Regions from separate parts of the Pedococcus sp. P2_F6 genome, predicted to be linked through region 1. Evidence: predicted binding sites of a transcription regulator. Region 1 holds the regulator's gene; each other region holds the start of a gene.
What was found. Region 1 encodes LexA, which represses DNA repair genes until DNA is damaged. Its sites were predicted from a motif close to TCGAACANNTGTTCGA; they were not measured.
Positions count from the first base shown of each region.

Region 1 (3,844 bases):
CATCGTGGTTATCGCGTAGCGCGAAATGCGTAGGGCACTCGACCGGCGCGCTCAGTCGGCAGCTGGCGGGTCTCAGCCGACGGCGGGGATGAGCAGCGTCTGACCGGCGTGGACGTTGCTGTCGGTCAGGTCGTTGGCGACCTGGATCTGGGCGACCGCCTCGGCCATGGACAGCTGCGGGAGCTGCTCGACCGCGATCTGCGACAGGGTCTGACCGGACTGCACCGTGGTGGAGTGGTCGATCACGGTGGCGGACGCGCCACCGGAGAACACGGCGATCGCCAGGGCCACGGCCGTCACCACGACGGTGAGCGTGATCGCGAGCCGGGCTGCACGGGTCAGGCGCAGCGGGGCGGCGGGAGCGACGGCGACCTCTGGGCCGGTGGGCACCGAGACCAGGCGGGGGCGAGCCGGGCGAACGGGGACCCGCACCGGTGCGGGGGCGACGTCCCAAGCGACTGCTGCACTCATCAGGTCCTCCATCGTGACGTGCTCTGCTGCGTTCCTCGAACGGGTGTGCGAAGAACTGCTTGACTGATTTCTAGCACGCATGTTCGAATCAATCAAGACACGCGTCGAACACATGTTTGGCACAGGCGTTCGAAGGCCATACGCTGTGTTCATGCCGCTAGCACATCAGAGGGCACTGACAACGGCTCCGCGAGCACCCGGCATACGGCACCTGACCTGCACCTGCACCCGAAACTGCTCAAGTGAGGAAGCGGCATGAGCGACGACAACGTCAAGGAACTGCCCGACCGCGATCGCGGTGACGGGCTCACCGTCCGGCAGCGACGGGTGCTCGAGGTGATCCGCAACTCGGTCGACCGGCGCGGCTACCCGCCGAGCCTGCGCGAGATCGGCGAGGCGGTCGGCCTCACCTCCCCCAGCTCGGTCGCCCACCAGCTCTCCACCCTCGAGCGCAAGGGCTTCCTGCGCCGCGACCCCAACCGGCCGCGCGCCATCGAGGTGGTCTCCCCCGACTCCCCCGCCGACATGCGGGGCTACCGCGGCGGCGCCTCCGCCGAGGACGAGACGGCGACCTACGACGAGACCGGGTCCGGCGACCAGCGCCCGGCTGCGACCTACGTGCCCGTGCTCGGGCGCATCGCCGCCGGTGTGCCCATCCTCGCCGAGGAAACCGTCGAGGACGTCTTCCCTCTCCCCCGGCAGATCGTCGGCGAGGGCCAGCTGTTCCTCCTCCAGGTCGTCGGCGACTCGATGATCGAAGCCGCGATCTGCGACGGCGACTGGGTCGTCGTCCGCCAGCAGCCCACGGCCGACAACGGAGACATCGTCGCGGCGATGCTCGACAACGAGGCCACCGTCAAGACCTTCAAGCGCAAGGACGGCAAGGTGTGGCTGATGCCGCACAACGCCGCCTTCGACCCCATCGACGGAGACCACGCCACGATCCTCGGCAAGGTCACGGCGGTGCTTCGTCGGGTCTGAGCTCGACGCTCAGGTCCGGCGACGTGTGCCGCGGAGCGCCTCGTGCGCTCCGCGGCACACGTGCGTGCAGGCGCGTCGTGGGGCCGGCACGAGTCGACCCATCATCCGTTCGGCTGATGGCTCATTCGCCCGAATGGACTGAAGCGGACCTCGCGGGCCCGTGTGCGTCACGTGCCCCGTAACAGGCGACTCGCACGTGCGTTCTCTACACATGGAGGCCCAACCCGACCCCGATCTCACCGACCAGGTGCTGGGGTCCGAGATCGAACTGCTCGCGGACCTGATCGACGCCGCGAGCCACGCCTGCTCGCAGCTGAACCTGGACCAGATCGACGCGGCTCTCGGGATCTGTCGGGCACAGGGTCAGCTCCCCGCCCAGTCCCCCGCCCATTCCCCCGCTCAGTCACCCAGCGCGTCGAGGTAGTGCGTGATCTTGGTGGCGAAGCGTTCGCCGCCGTCACCCTCGGCCCACAGCTCCCACAGCTCGTTGTCGTCTGACTGCATCGCCCGGTGCAGTGCCCGGGTGGCGAGCTCCTCCAGCTGTTCGTCCACCTCGATGGGTTCCTCGTCGACCCACCAGGGCACATTGCGTTCGCCCACGACGGATTCGAAGTCGTCGCAGGCAGCCACGAGCACCGCTGCGGCCACCGCCTGCGACATGGTCGGCGCCTCGATGTACCCCCGCGCGCGGACCACTTGGTCGAGGGCCGCCTCGACCCGCTTGCGTCGCACGTCCTGCTCGGACTCCTCGAGCTCGTCGAGCAGGTCGAGTGCGTCGTCGTTCTCGAACGGCCCGGCTCCGGTGGCGCCCATCTCCCAACCTCCACAGCGTGCGAACGATGCTCCTTCGAGGGTGCCAAGAGACGCAGCGACACGCCAGTCCTACTCGTGCGGAGTCATCCGTTGGTACCAGGCCGTGTCGACGTAACGACCGAACTTGTGTCCGACCTCGTGAAGCACTCCCACCCGCTCGAAGCCGCACGCGACGTGCAGCGCCACGCTGGCGTCGTTCGGTAGGGCGATCACGGCCACCTGGGTGTGCACCTCAGGTGCGGCGTCCAGCCGCGCCAGCAGCGCGGCATACAAGGTCCGTCCGAGGCCGAGACCGCGCGCGCCCTCCGCGAGGTAGACCGACACCTCCTTGGTGCCGTCGTAGGCCGGCCGCGGGCGAAAGGCACCGGAGAACGCGTACCCGAGCAGCTGCTCGTCCGCGCAGGCGACGAGGACGACGTTGCCGACGTTGCCGGCACCGGTGGCGGCGAGCTTCTCACCGAGGTATGCCGCGCCGCGGGGTTCGGTGTCGAAGGTCGCCACCGAGGTGCGGACCTGCTCGTCGTAGACGGCGGCCATCGCGGGGAGGTCCGCCGGCGTCGCGTCACGGACGACGATTGCGCGGCCGCTGTCCGGGGCAATGCTGCTCATATCGGCGATGCTAGGGGGATGAGCGACGAGCACGGCCACCGCCACGACCACAGCCACGGGACGCACGACTCGGCTGAGGCTTCGAAGCTGCCCGACCCCGACCGCGGTGGGCCGACGGACCGACAGGCCTTGTGGGACGAGCGGTATGCCGCCCACGAGCACGTCTGGAGCGCGACGCCCAACGCCGAGGTGGAAAGGATCGTGGGCGCCTGGCCGCCCGGTCGCGCCCTCGACCTCGGCGCCGGCGAGGGCCGACACGCCGTGTGGCTGGCCTCGAAGGGCTGGCGGGTCACGGCGGTCGACTTCTCGGCGGTGGGGCTGGCCAAGGGCGAGAAGGAGGCCTCCAGTCGCGGGCTCCGGATCGACTGGGTGGTGGCGGACGCCCGGTCCTGGCACCCGGCGCCCCTATTCCTCTTCGACCTCGTCCTCGTGTCGTACCTCCACCTGCCCTCCGACGTGGTCTCCCGCACCCGGACGTGGCTGACGCCGGGCGGTGCGCTGGTGGTCGTCGGCCACGGCCTGCGCAACCTCACCGAAGGGGTCGGCGGCCCGTCCGACCCGGCGCTGCTGCACACACCCGAGCAGCTGCGGGCGGCGGCCGGGGACCTGGACGTCGAGCGCTGCGAGGAGTACGTGCGGCCCACCGAGCAGGGCGACGCGATCGACGTGGTGCTGATAGCCCGGCGACCGGCGTGAGGTTCGTCAGGCGGCCAGCCGGCTGAGCAGTTCCTCGAGGGTCGGGGCGAGGGGCGCGTCGAGCTGCACGGTGGCCTCGCCGTCGCCTCGGGTTGGTCCGCGGGTGATGATCGCGACCGGGATGTCGAGCGCTGCCGCACGGCGGACGAACCGATAGCCGCTCATGACCTTGAGGCTGGAGCCCAGGACGACCAGCGCGCTGGCCTGCTCCGTGAGGCGAAAACACTTCTCCACCAACGGTTTCGGCACGGACTCGCCGAAGAACACGACGTCT
Region 1 covers NZ_JBFUEZ010000005.1:10,769-14,612, forward strand. Annotated here, with positions in the region: gene AC1DWP_RS15175 (LysM peptidoglycan-binding domain-containing protein) at 73-471, opposite strand; gene lexA (transcriptional repressor LexA) at 727-1,452, shown strand; gene AC1DWP_RS15185 (hypothetical protein) at 1,664-1,876, shown strand; gene AC1DWP_RS15190 (DUF4259 domain-containing protein) at 1,852-2,265, opposite strand; gene AC1DWP_RS15195 (N-acetyltransferase family protein) at 2,335-2,874, opposite strand; gene AC1DWP_RS15200 (class I SAM-dependent methyltransferase) at 2,893-3,570, shown strand; gene AC1DWP_RS15205 (NAD-dependent protein deacetylase) at 3,577-3,844, opposite strand, start outside.

Region 2 (3,844 bases), on a different contig from region 1:
CCCCACCCGGTCGGGTTCGGGCAGGTGGACCGACCCGATGCCGAGGTCATGGCGGGCGCTCTGGGCGCAGCCGAGCCCCAGAGCCAGGGTCCGCCCGACCAGGTCGTCAGCCCGGCCGAGGTCGCCACCGGTGATCTCACGGGCGATGGCGTGCATCGTGTCGGTCGTGGCCAGGTGGGCGGCGTCGGTGACCCGGTCGAGGTGCCGGGTGTCGAGGGCGACCAGCCGCCGCGCGGCGTCGAGCACGTCGACGACGGCCGACTCCCCGGGATCGACGTGGCGCACCGCCGCGGTGAGCACCGCGGTGACGCCCTGCTCGTCGGCGAGCCCCAGCAGCCGTCGGGCATGACTGCGCGATGCCGGGGTGCCCTCGGGTCCCCCGTGGCAGACCACCTCGATGACGACGGCGTCAGGTGGCAGTCGGCGCCGCCAGGAATCCAGCAGCTCACGGGCCCGGTCGGTGCGCTTGGCCAGCAGCGCCCGTCCCACGTCGGAGTCGGGGCCGAGCAGCACCACGAGCGGACTGGGCTCCCCTTCACCTGCGCCGCCGCACGCTGCTGCGACCACGGCGGCGGAGCTCACGGGCACTCCCCGCTCACCGCGCAGGTGGGTCTGGGTGACTAGCCGGCACAGTGCCGCCCACCCCACCCCTGCGGGCACCCCAGCCGCTCGTCCCCGCGCGAGCACGGTGACCCGTGGATGGCGGGCATCGCGCTCGGCGCCACCCCGGACAGGGGTCCGCCCCCTCACCGCTGGACCGACCGCATCCAGACCCACCGGACCCGGACCGACCGCATCTGAACCCATCGCATCTGGGCCCACCGCGAGGTCGACTCCCAGAACGGGTGCGATGCCGGCCGCGGTGGCGGCCTGGACGAAGCGGACCGCACCGTAGAGACCATCACGGTCGGTGAGCGCGAGGATCGGCTGACGGTGCTGGGCAGCGCGTTCGACCAGCGCCTGGGGCGTCGCGGTGCCGTAGCGCATCGAGAACCCCGACGCGACGTGCAGGTGGGCGAACTCGGTGCTCACGGGCCGGCCCCCGGAGTGCTGGTCACTGCGGTGGGCACCAGCAGGTGGTCGTACGGCGACCTGGGCACTGGCAGACCCAGGGTCCGGCAGACGAGGTCGAGGAAGAGCTCGGACTGGCGCAGCAGGTCGTCGGCCTCGCGCGCACTGTGGTCGTGGTGGCGGCGAGCTCCCACGACGTCGAAGAACCCGGCCCACTCGGAGAGCTCGGGCGCGACCGTGGGCAGCAGCTCCCACAGGCTGCGAGGACCGGACTGGCCCGCGGACTGGTGGGTGGACGTGATGCGGGTGGCGACCACGGCGGCAGCCGCGCGCAGGGCACCGAGCTGGGCCTGGTCATAGCGTCGGGCGACCTCCTCGCTCTGGCAGGCCTCGAGCAGCGAGTGCCGTGCCCGGTCCAGCAGGTCGAGCGTGGCAGCAGCTCCGCTGGCCGCCCCCTGGGCAGTCCCGTGTGCACTTCGGGCGCCCATCAGTCCGCCACCCTCAGCAGCCGCCACTGGCTGCCTGCGTGACTGGCGGGGTCGGCGCACAGGTCGTAGACCCCGATCCCGGCGAGTCGGCCGGCGCTCGCCTCGACCCGCCAGACCTGTCGTTCCCGCGCATCGGTGAGCACGTCGCTGCCCTCGCGCTCGCGGGCGTCGCGCCACCACGGCCGCCGCTCCTGCCAGCGGTCGAGCACGGCCCGGACGACATAGAGCCGGCCACGCCAGACGAAGGCGTTCGGACCGCGCCCCGCCACCTCTCCCAGACCAGGGGTCAGGTCCTCGCGAGCGCCCTCGCGGACCTCGATGGGCTCTTCGTAGCGGCGGACCACAGGGCGCTCCTTCGGGGATCTGGTTTTCGGGTTGCGGGCATGGCGCAGCGCCACCAGACACAGCGCTGCCGCGTCACCGGGTGATGCGCTCTGGGCCCTGTGAGAGGCGGGGTCGAGGCGCCTGCTCACAGGGCCAGAGCCGCAGTGGTCCGCGGGATGACCGCCCACCACGGTGTGGGGCCGTGACCGGTGGATCGGTCGTCGTCGTGAACCACGAGTTCGAACAGGTGTTCGATAAGAAGAACGGTACACCCCGCCACGGACAGTCCGTCAACCCCCTCCAGACGACTGGTGACAGGCGTGACCGCACGGCCCTAGTCTTCGGCCATGACAGCGTCCGACGTGCCGACGTCGGCCCCCGACCTGACCGGGCACCCTGCCGTCCGCAGGGTCCTGGAGAACCTTGCGATCCACCACGTCGTCCCCGAGGTGGTCACCCTCCCGGACGCCGTGCGCACCGCGGCCGCCGCGGCCGCCGCGCTGGGCATCACCCCCGCCGAGATCGCCAACTCGCTCGTCTTCCGGGCCCACGCACCGGACGGCACGATCAGCCCGATGCTCATCCTCACCTCGGGCGCACACAGGGTTGACCTGGTCAAGGTCGCCGACCTCGTCGACGACGTCGACCACCTCGACCGGGCAGACGCCGACTTCGTCCTCGAGGCGACCGGTTTCACCATCGGGGGCGTGGCGCCAGTCGGCCACCGCAGCCAGGTCCGCACTCTCGTCGACGTCTCACTCAGCCGCTACCGCCACGTCTGGGCGGCTGCCGGCCACAGCCACACCGTCTTCCGCACGACCTACGAAGAGTTGCTCCGCGTCACCGGAGGCCACGCGATCGAGGTCGCCTGAGGCGCCGCTACTGCGCTCGTGGCCAATGGCAGGGCGCCACCTCCTTCAGGCACTCCATCCTCCGCGACGTCCGCCACCCGGCACTCCCCCAGACCCCGCACGCAACTCGGACACAATGGGCCCATGACCACACCGAAGCCCGTCGAGTGCTGGCTCACCGACATGGACGGCGTCCTCGTCCACGAGGAGAGCGCGATCCCCGGAGCCGCCGACTTCATTGCCACACTGCAGGAGTCAGGGCGGCGGTTCCTCGTCCTGACCAACAACTCGATCTTCACCCCGCGCGACCTGCGGGCCCGGCTGCTCGCCAGCGGTCTCGACGTGCCGGAGGAGTCGATCTGGACCTCCGCCCTCGCCACAGCGCAGTTCCTCGCCGACCAGCGGCCGGGCGGGAGCGCGTTCGTCGTCGGCGAGGCAGGCCTGACGACGGCGCTCCACGAGGTGGGCTACACGATGACCGAGCGCGACCCCGACTACGTCGTGCTCGGCGAGACCCGCACCTACTCGTTCGAGTCGATCACCAAGGCGATCCGGCTCATCGAGGCCGGAGCCCGCTTCATCGCCACCAACCCCGACGTCAGCGGGCCCAGCCCGCACGGCATGCTGCCGGCCACCGGCTCCGTCGCAGCCCTGATCAGCGCGGCCACCAGCCACCGGCCCTACTTCGTCGGCAAGCCCAACCCCCTGATGATGCGCAGCGCGCTCAACCGGATCGACGCCCACTCCGAGTCGACCGTGATGATCGGCGACCGGATGGACACCGACGTCATCAGCGGACTGGAAGCGGGGCTGCGGACCATCCTCGTGCTGACCGGGTCGACCAGGCGCGAGCAGGTGCAACGCTTTCCCTACCAGCCGACCCGCGTCGTCGACTCGATCGCCGACGTCGTGCCGCTCGTCACCGAGCTGCGTCCGCTGACAGGAGCCTCGAGCGACTCGAGCGGCTGACCCCGAGGTATGCCGCCCGGCCGGGTCAGCCGCGCGAGTCGCCCAGCACGCTGGCGAGCAGCCCCGGGAAGGCCACGTCGAGCTCCTCGCGGCGCAGCGACACCAGCCGTTCACGGCCACGAGGCTCGTTGCGGATGACGCCCGCCTCGCGGAGCACCTTCATCAGGTGGGACTTTGTCGACTTGGGCAGTGCCGGGTTCG
Region 2 covers NZ_JBFUEZ010000001.1:884,168-888,011, forward strand. Annotated here, with positions in the region: partial or broken gene AC1DWP_RS04195 (DNA polymerase III subunit alpha) at 1-1,032, opposite strand, end outside; gene AC1DWP_RS04200 (SAV_6107 family HEPN domain-containing protein) at 1,029-1,499, opposite strand; gene AC1DWP_RS04205 (DUF6504 family protein) at 1,499-1,843, opposite strand; gene AC1DWP_RS04210 (YbaK/EbsC family protein) at 2,171-2,695, shown strand; gene AC1DWP_RS04215 (HAD-IIA family hydrolase) at 2,819-3,643, shown strand; gene AC1DWP_RS04220 (ArsR/SmtB family transcription factor) at 3,669-3,844, opposite strand, start outside.
Region 2: a site for LexA is predicted at 2,063-2,078, ahead of AC1DWP_RS04210 (YbaK/EbsC family protein). Genes of this name have one in related genera too.

Region 3 (3,844 bases), on a different contig from region 1:
ATGCAGGTGACCCGGTAGTCGGGGAGTCGCTCGGCCGTGGCGAGGTACTCCTTGCGGTGGTGGATGCTGGGCAGCTCCTCCGGCGTCCCGTACTCCGCCCAGGCGATGGCGAGGTCGCCGTCGTAGACCAGCGCCGCGTGCGCGATCCCCTCATCCACCCGGCGCTTCTTGAACGCGCGGTTGTCCTCGGCGGTGCTGTCCGGCTCCCGGTCCTCCGGATGGAACCAGGTGCACCAGCAGTTGGCGAACATGCCCTTGTTCCGCTCGACGAGCGCGGCGAAGTCGTCGAACGTCTCCGGCGTGAGCGCCCTGATCGTGTAGTCGGACATGCCTGAAAAGTACCCCTGCTCGGGGTCCAGGAACCGCTCGACGCAAGCGTCAGCCCCGCGCTCCCGGCTCCCGGGCAGGGGGCAGCGCCATGAAGAGCACGGGCAGGTGGTCCTCGGGCAGCCACCACGGGCGGCCCTCGCCGACCACCTGCCACCCCGTGCGCCGGTACAGCTCGACGGCCGAGGTGGTCTCCCGCACGACGTCCAGGACAGGTGTCCGGCCCGACTCGCGGATGGCCGCGACCGCGGTCGCGAGAAGGGCCTTCCCGACACCCCTGCCGACGGTCGTGTGATCCACGAAGAGGACCGCGACCGCCGCGAGCTCCTCCCGTGGGCGGCCGGTCCCCGCGATCCAGAGGTCGGCCTCCATCCCCGGCTCGACCCGCGAGACCGCGACGTGGCCGACCACGCGCCCGCCGAGCTCGGCGACCCAGGCTGCGTCCTCGTCGGCCCGCGCGATGAACGACTCCACCGGGAACGGCAGGGGCCAGCTCTGGGGATACCCCGAGTGCGGCTGCTGGGCGGTCAGGACGTCGGCCAGGGCCGGGATGTCGTCACTGGTGCGCTCGCGCACCACCACCTCTTCGAAGGCGTCAGTCATGGCGCCACCCTAGGTCGGGGCAGGGCGGGGCGTTGCGGCGCTCCCGCCGCCCGTAGCATTCCGGGCGTGACCGAGCAGCCCACCATCGGAGTCCTCGCCGTCCAGGGCGACGTGCGCGAGCACCTGTATGCCGTGGAGCAGGCGGGCGCCCGCGCCACCACCGTGCGCCGGACCTCCGAGCTGGACGCGGTGGACGCGCTCATCATCCCGGGCGGTGAGTCCACGACCATGGACAAGCTGGTCCGCGCCTTCGAGCTGCGCGACCCACTCCGGGCGCGGCTGGCGGCCGGCATGCCGGCATACGGCTCCTGCGCGGGGATGATCATGCTCGCCGACCGCATCGCCGACGCCCGACCCGACCAGCAGACGCTCGGCGGCCTGGACATCACGGTGCGTCGCAACGCGTTCGGCCGGCAGGTGGACTCCTTCGAGGAGGACCTGCACATCCGGGCCATCGGCGGCGCGCCGATGCGGGCCGTGTTCATCCGTGCGCCGTGGGTCGAGGAGGTGGGCGAGGGGGTCGAGGTGCTGGCCCGCGTGGAGGACGGACCTGCCGCAGGTAGGATCGTCGCCGTTCGTCAGGGGTCCCTGATGGCCACCTCCTTCCACCCGGAAGTGACCGGTGACCACCGGTTCCACCAGTTGTTCGTCGAGATCGTGAGAGGCAAGGCATGAGCGGCCACAGCAAATGGGCAACCACGAAGCACAAGAAGGCTGCCATCGACGCGAAGCGGGGCAAGCTCTTCGCCAAGCTCATCAAGAACATCGAGGTCGCGGCGCGCACCGGTGGCGGTGACCCCACGGGCAACCCGACGCTCTACGACGCCATCCAGAAGGCCAAGAAGACCTCGGTCCCCAACAACAACATCGACAACGCGGTCAAGCGCGGGTCCGGTGCGACGGCCGGCGGCGCCGACTGGGAGACCATCACCTACGAGGGCTACGCGCCCGGTGGTGTCGCCGTCCTCATCGAGTGCCTGACCGACAACCGCAACCGAGCGGCTGCCGAGGTCCGCACCGCGCTGACCCGCAACGGCGGCCAGCTGGCCGACCCCGGTTCGGTGTCCTACGTCTTCGACCGCAAGGGCGTCGTCGTGGTCCCCAAGGGCGACAAGACCGAGGACGACATCCTCGAGATCGTCCTCGAGGCCGGTGCCGACGAGGTCAACGACCTCGGCGACGCCTTCGAGATCATCTCCGAGGCGACCGACTTCGTCGCCGTCCGCAAGGCCGTCCAGGACGCCGGGATCGACTACGACTCCGCCGAGGCCTCGTGGGTGCCGAACCTCAAGGTGCCGCTCGACGCAGACGGGGCACGCAAGATGATCCGCGTCATCGAGGCCCTCGAGGACTCCGACGACGTGCAGGACGTGTTCGCCAACGGAGACATCAGCGACGACGTGCTCGCCGAGATCGAGGACGACGACGAGTAGAAGGCGTGTTGCTGCGCCCGAAGGTGCGAACCGGTGTGTAGCGTTCAACCGAACATGTGTTCGGAAACGCATGGTTGTTCGAAAACGCAGTCGGACGTGAGGGAGCAGCTGTCGTGCGCGTACTCGGGGTCGATCCCGGCCTGACCCGCTGTGGCATCGGGGTGGTCGAGGGCGGTCGTGGTCGCCAGGTCCGCCTCGTGGCCGTCGGCGTGGTGCGTTCCCCGGCCACCGAGCCGACCGCCGAGCGGCTGCTCTACCTCCAGACCGAGCTCGACGCGTGGCTCGACCGGTTCGAGCCTGACGCGATCGCCGTGGAGCAGGTCTTCGCCGACGTCAACGTCGCCAGCGTCATGAACACCATGCAGGCCTCGGCGATCCCGCTGCTCGCCGCGGCGCGCAGGGGGCTCCCGGTCCAGCTGCACACGCCGACCTCGGTCAAGGCAGCGGTCACCGGCTCGGGCCGGGCCGACAAGGCCCAGGTGACGGCCATGGTGACCCGGATCCTGCGGATGGAGTCCGCGCCGAAGCCCGCCGACGCCGCGGACGCCCTCGCCATCGCCATCTGCCACCTGTGGCAGGGCCCCGCCGCCACCCGGCTCCAGGACGCCGCCAGGGCGGAGCAGGAACGCCTCCGCTCAGCGGGCCGAGCCGCGGTGGCCCGGTGATCGCCTCGGTCCGCGGACCGGTGCGGCACATCGGTCTCGACCGAGTCGTCGTCGAGGTCGGGGGAGTGGGCATGCTGCTGCACACGACACCGGCCACCGCGTCCGCACTGCACCTCGGTCAGGAGGCGCTGCTCGCGACCACCCTCGTCGTCCGCGAGGACTCGCTGACCCTCTACGCCTTCACGTCCGACGACGAGCGTGACATCTTCGAACAGGTGCAGACCGTCTCGGGCGTCGGACCTCGGATCGCCCTCGCGATGCTCTCGGTGCTGGCCCCCGACCGGCTACGGGCAGCGGTCAGCAGCGCGGACCTCGCGACGCTCACCAAGGTGCCCGGGATCGGCCGCAAGGGTGCCGAGCGCATCGTCCTCGAGCTGCGCGACAAGCTCGGTATGCCGTCCGGTGCGGCGGGTGGCGCGACTGCCGTCCCGGCCGTGGGAGCCACGGCCTGGCGTGACCAGGTGGCCGAGGCCCTCGTGGGGCTCGGATACTCCGCCAAGCAGGCCGACGACGCCGTGTCGCGGGCGGCGGAGGCGGCGCCGGCCGGCGCCGACGTCTCCGCGATGCTCCGCGCGGCGCTGCGAGAGCTGGGGCGCTAGGCCATGGCTGACGGCTTCTCCTCCGAGATGTTCGAGGACTCGTCGGTCGATGCCACCGCGCGGGTGGTCGACGCCGAGGGCGATGCCGACGAGCGCACCGTGGAGGCAGCCCTGCGACCACGCAGGCTCAGCGAGTTCACCGGTCAGACGCGGGTGCGCGACCAACTCTCGCTCGTGCTCGAGGCGGCCCGGCGACGGGGGACACCGCCCGACCACG
Region 3 covers NZ_JBFUEZ010000001.1:695,193-699,036, reverse strand. Annotated here, with positions in the region: gene AC1DWP_RS03310 (GNAT family N-acetyltransferase) at 1-329, opposite strand, end outside; gene AC1DWP_RS03305 (GNAT family N-acetyltransferase) at 379-930, opposite strand; gene pdxT (pyridoxal 5'-phosphate synthase glutaminase subunit PdxT) at 997-1,605, shown strand; gene AC1DWP_RS03295 (YebC/PmpR family DNA-binding transcriptional regulator) at 1,602-2,363, shown strand; gene ruvC (crossover junction endodeoxyribonuclease RuvC) at 2,477-3,028, shown strand; gene ruvA (Holliday junction branch migration protein RuvA) at 3,025-3,627, shown strand; gene ruvB (Holliday junction branch migration DNA helicase RuvB) at 3,631-3,844, shown strand, end outside.
Region 3: a site for LexA is predicted at 2,412-2,427, ahead of ruvC (crossover junction endodeoxyribonuclease RuvC). Genes of this name have one in related genera too.

Region 4 (3,844 bases), on a different contig from region 1:
GTCCCGTGAGCACCTCGACCTCCAACCCCCGGCCCGCGTCCGGTCCCGCGTCGGGGCCCGTTCGCGGGCAGGCGTCGGCGCGGCTGGCCAGGCTGGTGCCGATGCCTGCCGGGGCCGGGCTGGCCAGGATGCTCATCGAACGCAACGTCACGTCGTTCCGCCACGGCTGGATCGCGCTGGTGACCGGGTTCGCCGAGCCGGTGTTCTACCTGTTCTCCCTCGGCATCGGCATCGGTGCGCTCGTGAAGACCGTCACCACCGACTCGGGGGCAGTGGTGTCCTACCCCCAGTTCGTGGCGCCCGCGCTGCTGGCCGCCTCGGCGATGAACGGCGCAGTGTTCGACTCGACCTTCAACGTGTTCTTCAAGCTGCGCTACGCCAAGCTCTACGACGCGGTGCTTGCGACACCGATGGGTCCGCGTGACATCGCCGTCGGCGAGATCGCGTGGTCCCTCATCCGTGGTGGTCTCTACTCCGCTGCCTTCCTCGTCGTCGCGCTGCTCGCAGGGGCCGTCGGGTCGTGGTGGGCCCTGCTGGCCCTGCCGGCGGCGATCTTCATCGGGTTCGCCTTCGCCGCGCTGGGGATGTTCGCGACCACCTTCATGAAGTCCTGGGTGCACTTCGACTACATCACCTTGGCAATCCAGCCGATGTTCCTCTTCTCGGCGACCTTCTTCCCGCTGTCGACCTATCCCGAGGCGCTCCAGTGGCTGGTGCGGGTCACGCCGCTCTACCACGGGGTCGCCCTCGAACGCGCGCTGATGCTTGGAGATGTCGGCTGGGGGGTGCTCGTGCACGTGGGCTACCTCGTGGTGCTGGGTGGGATCGGCGTCGTGGGAACGGCACGTCGCCTCGAGAAGCTCCTGCTCTCGTAGTCCCTCGGGCGCCTAGCATCGGGATCATGGTGGAGCCTGCGGACGGGGTCGTGGTGGGCGCTGGCGCGGTGCGATCGGCCGGCTTCGCCGACCTCGACCCGCTGACGGGCTACCGGCTGTGGGCCCTGCGCGCCCAGGTGTTCGTCGTCGAGCAGGACTGCCCCTACCTGGATCTCGACGGCCGTGACCTCGAACCGGCGACTCGTCACCTGTGGGTCGAGCAGGACGGCGCACCGGTGGCCACGCTGCGAGTCCTGGACGACGGGGAGGCGCTGCGCATCGGCCGGGTGGCGACCGCGCCGCACGCGCGCGGCCAGGGCCGGGCCGCACTGCTCATGCGCGCCGCGCTCGAGGCGGCAGGGGAGCGGCCTGTGGTGCTCGACGCCCAGTCGCACCTCGTCGACTGGTATGCCGGGTTCGGCTTCGCACCCAGCGGGCGCGGCTTCGTGGAGGACGGCATTCCGCACACGCCGATGCGCCGCCCTGCCTCGCCCTGAAGGCTGATCGGACTCGCCGCGGCGTGTCGCGTGCCGGATGCCGTATTTCGAACAGGTGTTCGGTATGTTCGTCCACAGGTGGAACCACGACAGACCCACCGTCCACAGGCCGTGCGAGCGGCCCCGGACGGCTGTCGGTGCCGACACCTAGCGTCTGACCCGACAAGCAGATCAGCTGCCCCAGGGTCGAAGGCAGGCGCGCCCGACTCGAAGCGAAAGAAGGAATGGTGGCCAGAATGGCTGGAGCGAACACTCCCACTGTGGACCAGAAGGCAAAGTCCCTCGACAGCGTGATGGGGCAGATCGAGAAGTCGTTCGGCAAGGGCGCGGTCATGCGCCTCGGCGACGACGTCCGGCCCCCCATCGACGTGATCCCCACCGGCTCGATCGCGCTCGATGTCGCGCTCGGCATCGGTGGCCTCCCGCGCGGTCGCGTCGTGGAGATCTACGGCCCGGAGTCCTCGGGCAAGACGACGGTCGCGCTGCACGCGGTGGCCAGTGCGCAGAAGGCCGGCGGCATCGCGGCGTTCATCGACGCCGAGCACGCCCTCGACCCTGACTACGCCAAGAAGCTCGGGGTCGACACCGACGCGCTCCTCGTCAGCCAGCCCGACACGGGGGAGCAGGCGCTCGAGATCGCCGACATGCTGATCCGCTCGGGCGCCATCGACATCATCGTCATCGACTCCGTCGCCGCGCTCGTGCCACGTGCCGAGATCGAGGGCGAGATGGGTGACAGCCACGTCGGTCTGCAGGCCCGGCTGATGTCCCAGGCCCTGCGCAAGCTCACCGGTGCCCTCAACAACACCGGCACGACGGCCATCTTCATCAACCAGCTGCGCGAGAAGATCGGTGTCATGTTCGGCTCGCCCGAGACGACGACGGGTGGCAAGGCGCTGAAGTTCTACGCCTCCGTGCGCCTGGACGTGCGTCGCATCGAGACCCTCAAGGACGGCAGCGAGCCGGTCGGCAACCGCACCCGGGTCAAGGTCGTCAAGAACAAGGTGGCGCCGCCGTTCAAGCAGGCCGAGTTCGACATCCTCTACGGCCAGGGCATCTCCCGTGAGGGTGGGCTCATCGACATGGGCGTCGAGCAGGGCTTCGTCCGCAAGGCCGGAGCTTGGTACACCTACGAGGGTGACCAGCTCGGCCAGGGCAAGGAGAACGCTCGTCAGTTTCTCAAGGACAACCCCGACCTCGGCAACGAGATCGAGAAGAAGATCAAGGAAAAGCTCGGGATCGGCCCGCAGGTCGACAAGCCGGCCGACTCGATCCCCGAGGTGCCGGTCGAGTTCTGAGCCACGGCTCGGGCGACCCACCACTGAGCGATCCAGACTGATCCCGACTGAGTGATCCCGAATGACTGAACGACACGACGCGGCCAGGGCAGCCTTCGAGGCGGCCCTGGCCGCGACGTCCGCGACGCCCGCTCCGGCCGACGAGCGGCAGCCGAGATCGGCACGCCCACGGGCCTGGCAGCCCATTCCCGGTGACCCTGAGGCAGACCTGCAGACCCGTGACGGCGAGCCGGATGCCTACGACGTCGCGCGCCAGATCGTGCTGAGACAGCTCGCGTTGTCGCCCAAGAGTCGCCAGCAGCTGCGTGACAAGCTGCGCCAGCGCAACTGCCCCGACGACGTCGCCGAAGCAGTGCTCGACCGGATGGCCTCGGTCGGGCTGGTCGACGACGAGGCCTACGCGGGGATGCTTGTCCGGTCGCAGCAAGCCGGTCGGGGACTGGCCCGGCGCGCGCTGGCCCGCGAGCTGCGGACCAAGGGCGTCGACGACGAGACGGCCCGGGCGACGCTGGAGTCGATCAACCCCGAGGACGAGCGGGACCGTGCCGCACAGCTCGTGACCAAGCGGCTGAGGTCGATGCACGGGCTCGACCCCGTCGTCCAGAAACGCCGGCTCGCGGGGATGCTGGCGCGCAAGGGCTACCCCGCAGACCTGGCGATGGCGGTCATCCGCGAGGCGATCGCCGCCACCCCCGAGCACCAGCGAGACTGAGCTGGCGCCTTCACCACGTACCCTTGGCGTGCGATGAGTACCACCACCACTGCACCCAGGACCTACGACGTCCGCACGCACGGCTGCCAGATGAACGTGCACGACTCGGAGCGGCTCGCGGGCCTGCTCGAGACCGCGGGCTACGTCGACGTCAACAGCCTGCCCGCGACCACGCGGCCGGAGGCGGCCGACGTCGTCGTCTTCAACACCTGCGCGGTGCGTGAGAACGCCGACAACAAGCTCTACGGCAACCTCGGTCAGCTGCGTCCCGCGAAGACCAGGAACCCCGACATGCAGATCGCGGTCGGCGGCTGCATGGCTCAGAAGGACCGCTCGACCATCGTGCAGCGGGCCCCCTGGGTCGATGTCGTGTTCGGCACCAACAACATCGGCAGCCTGCCCGCCCTGCTCGACCGGGCCCGCCACAACAAACGGGCGGAGGTCGAGATCCTCGAGAGCCTC
Region 4 covers NZ_JBFUEZ010000001.1:128,453-132,296, forward strand. Annotated here, with positions in the region: gene AC1DWP_RS00580 (ABC transporter permease) at 1-9, shown strand, start outside; gene AC1DWP_RS00585 (ABC transporter permease) at 6-875, shown strand; gene AC1DWP_RS00590 (GNAT family N-acetyltransferase) at 902-1,372, shown strand; gene recA (recombinase RecA) at 1,609-2,670, shown strand; gene AC1DWP_RS00600 (regulatory protein RecX) at 2,732-3,382, shown strand; gene miaB (tRNA (N6-isopentenyl adenosine(37)-C2)-methylthiotransferase MiaB) at 3,416-3,844, shown strand, end outside.
Region 4: a site for LexA is predicted at 1,420-1,435, ahead of recA (recombinase RecA). Genes of this name have one in related genera too.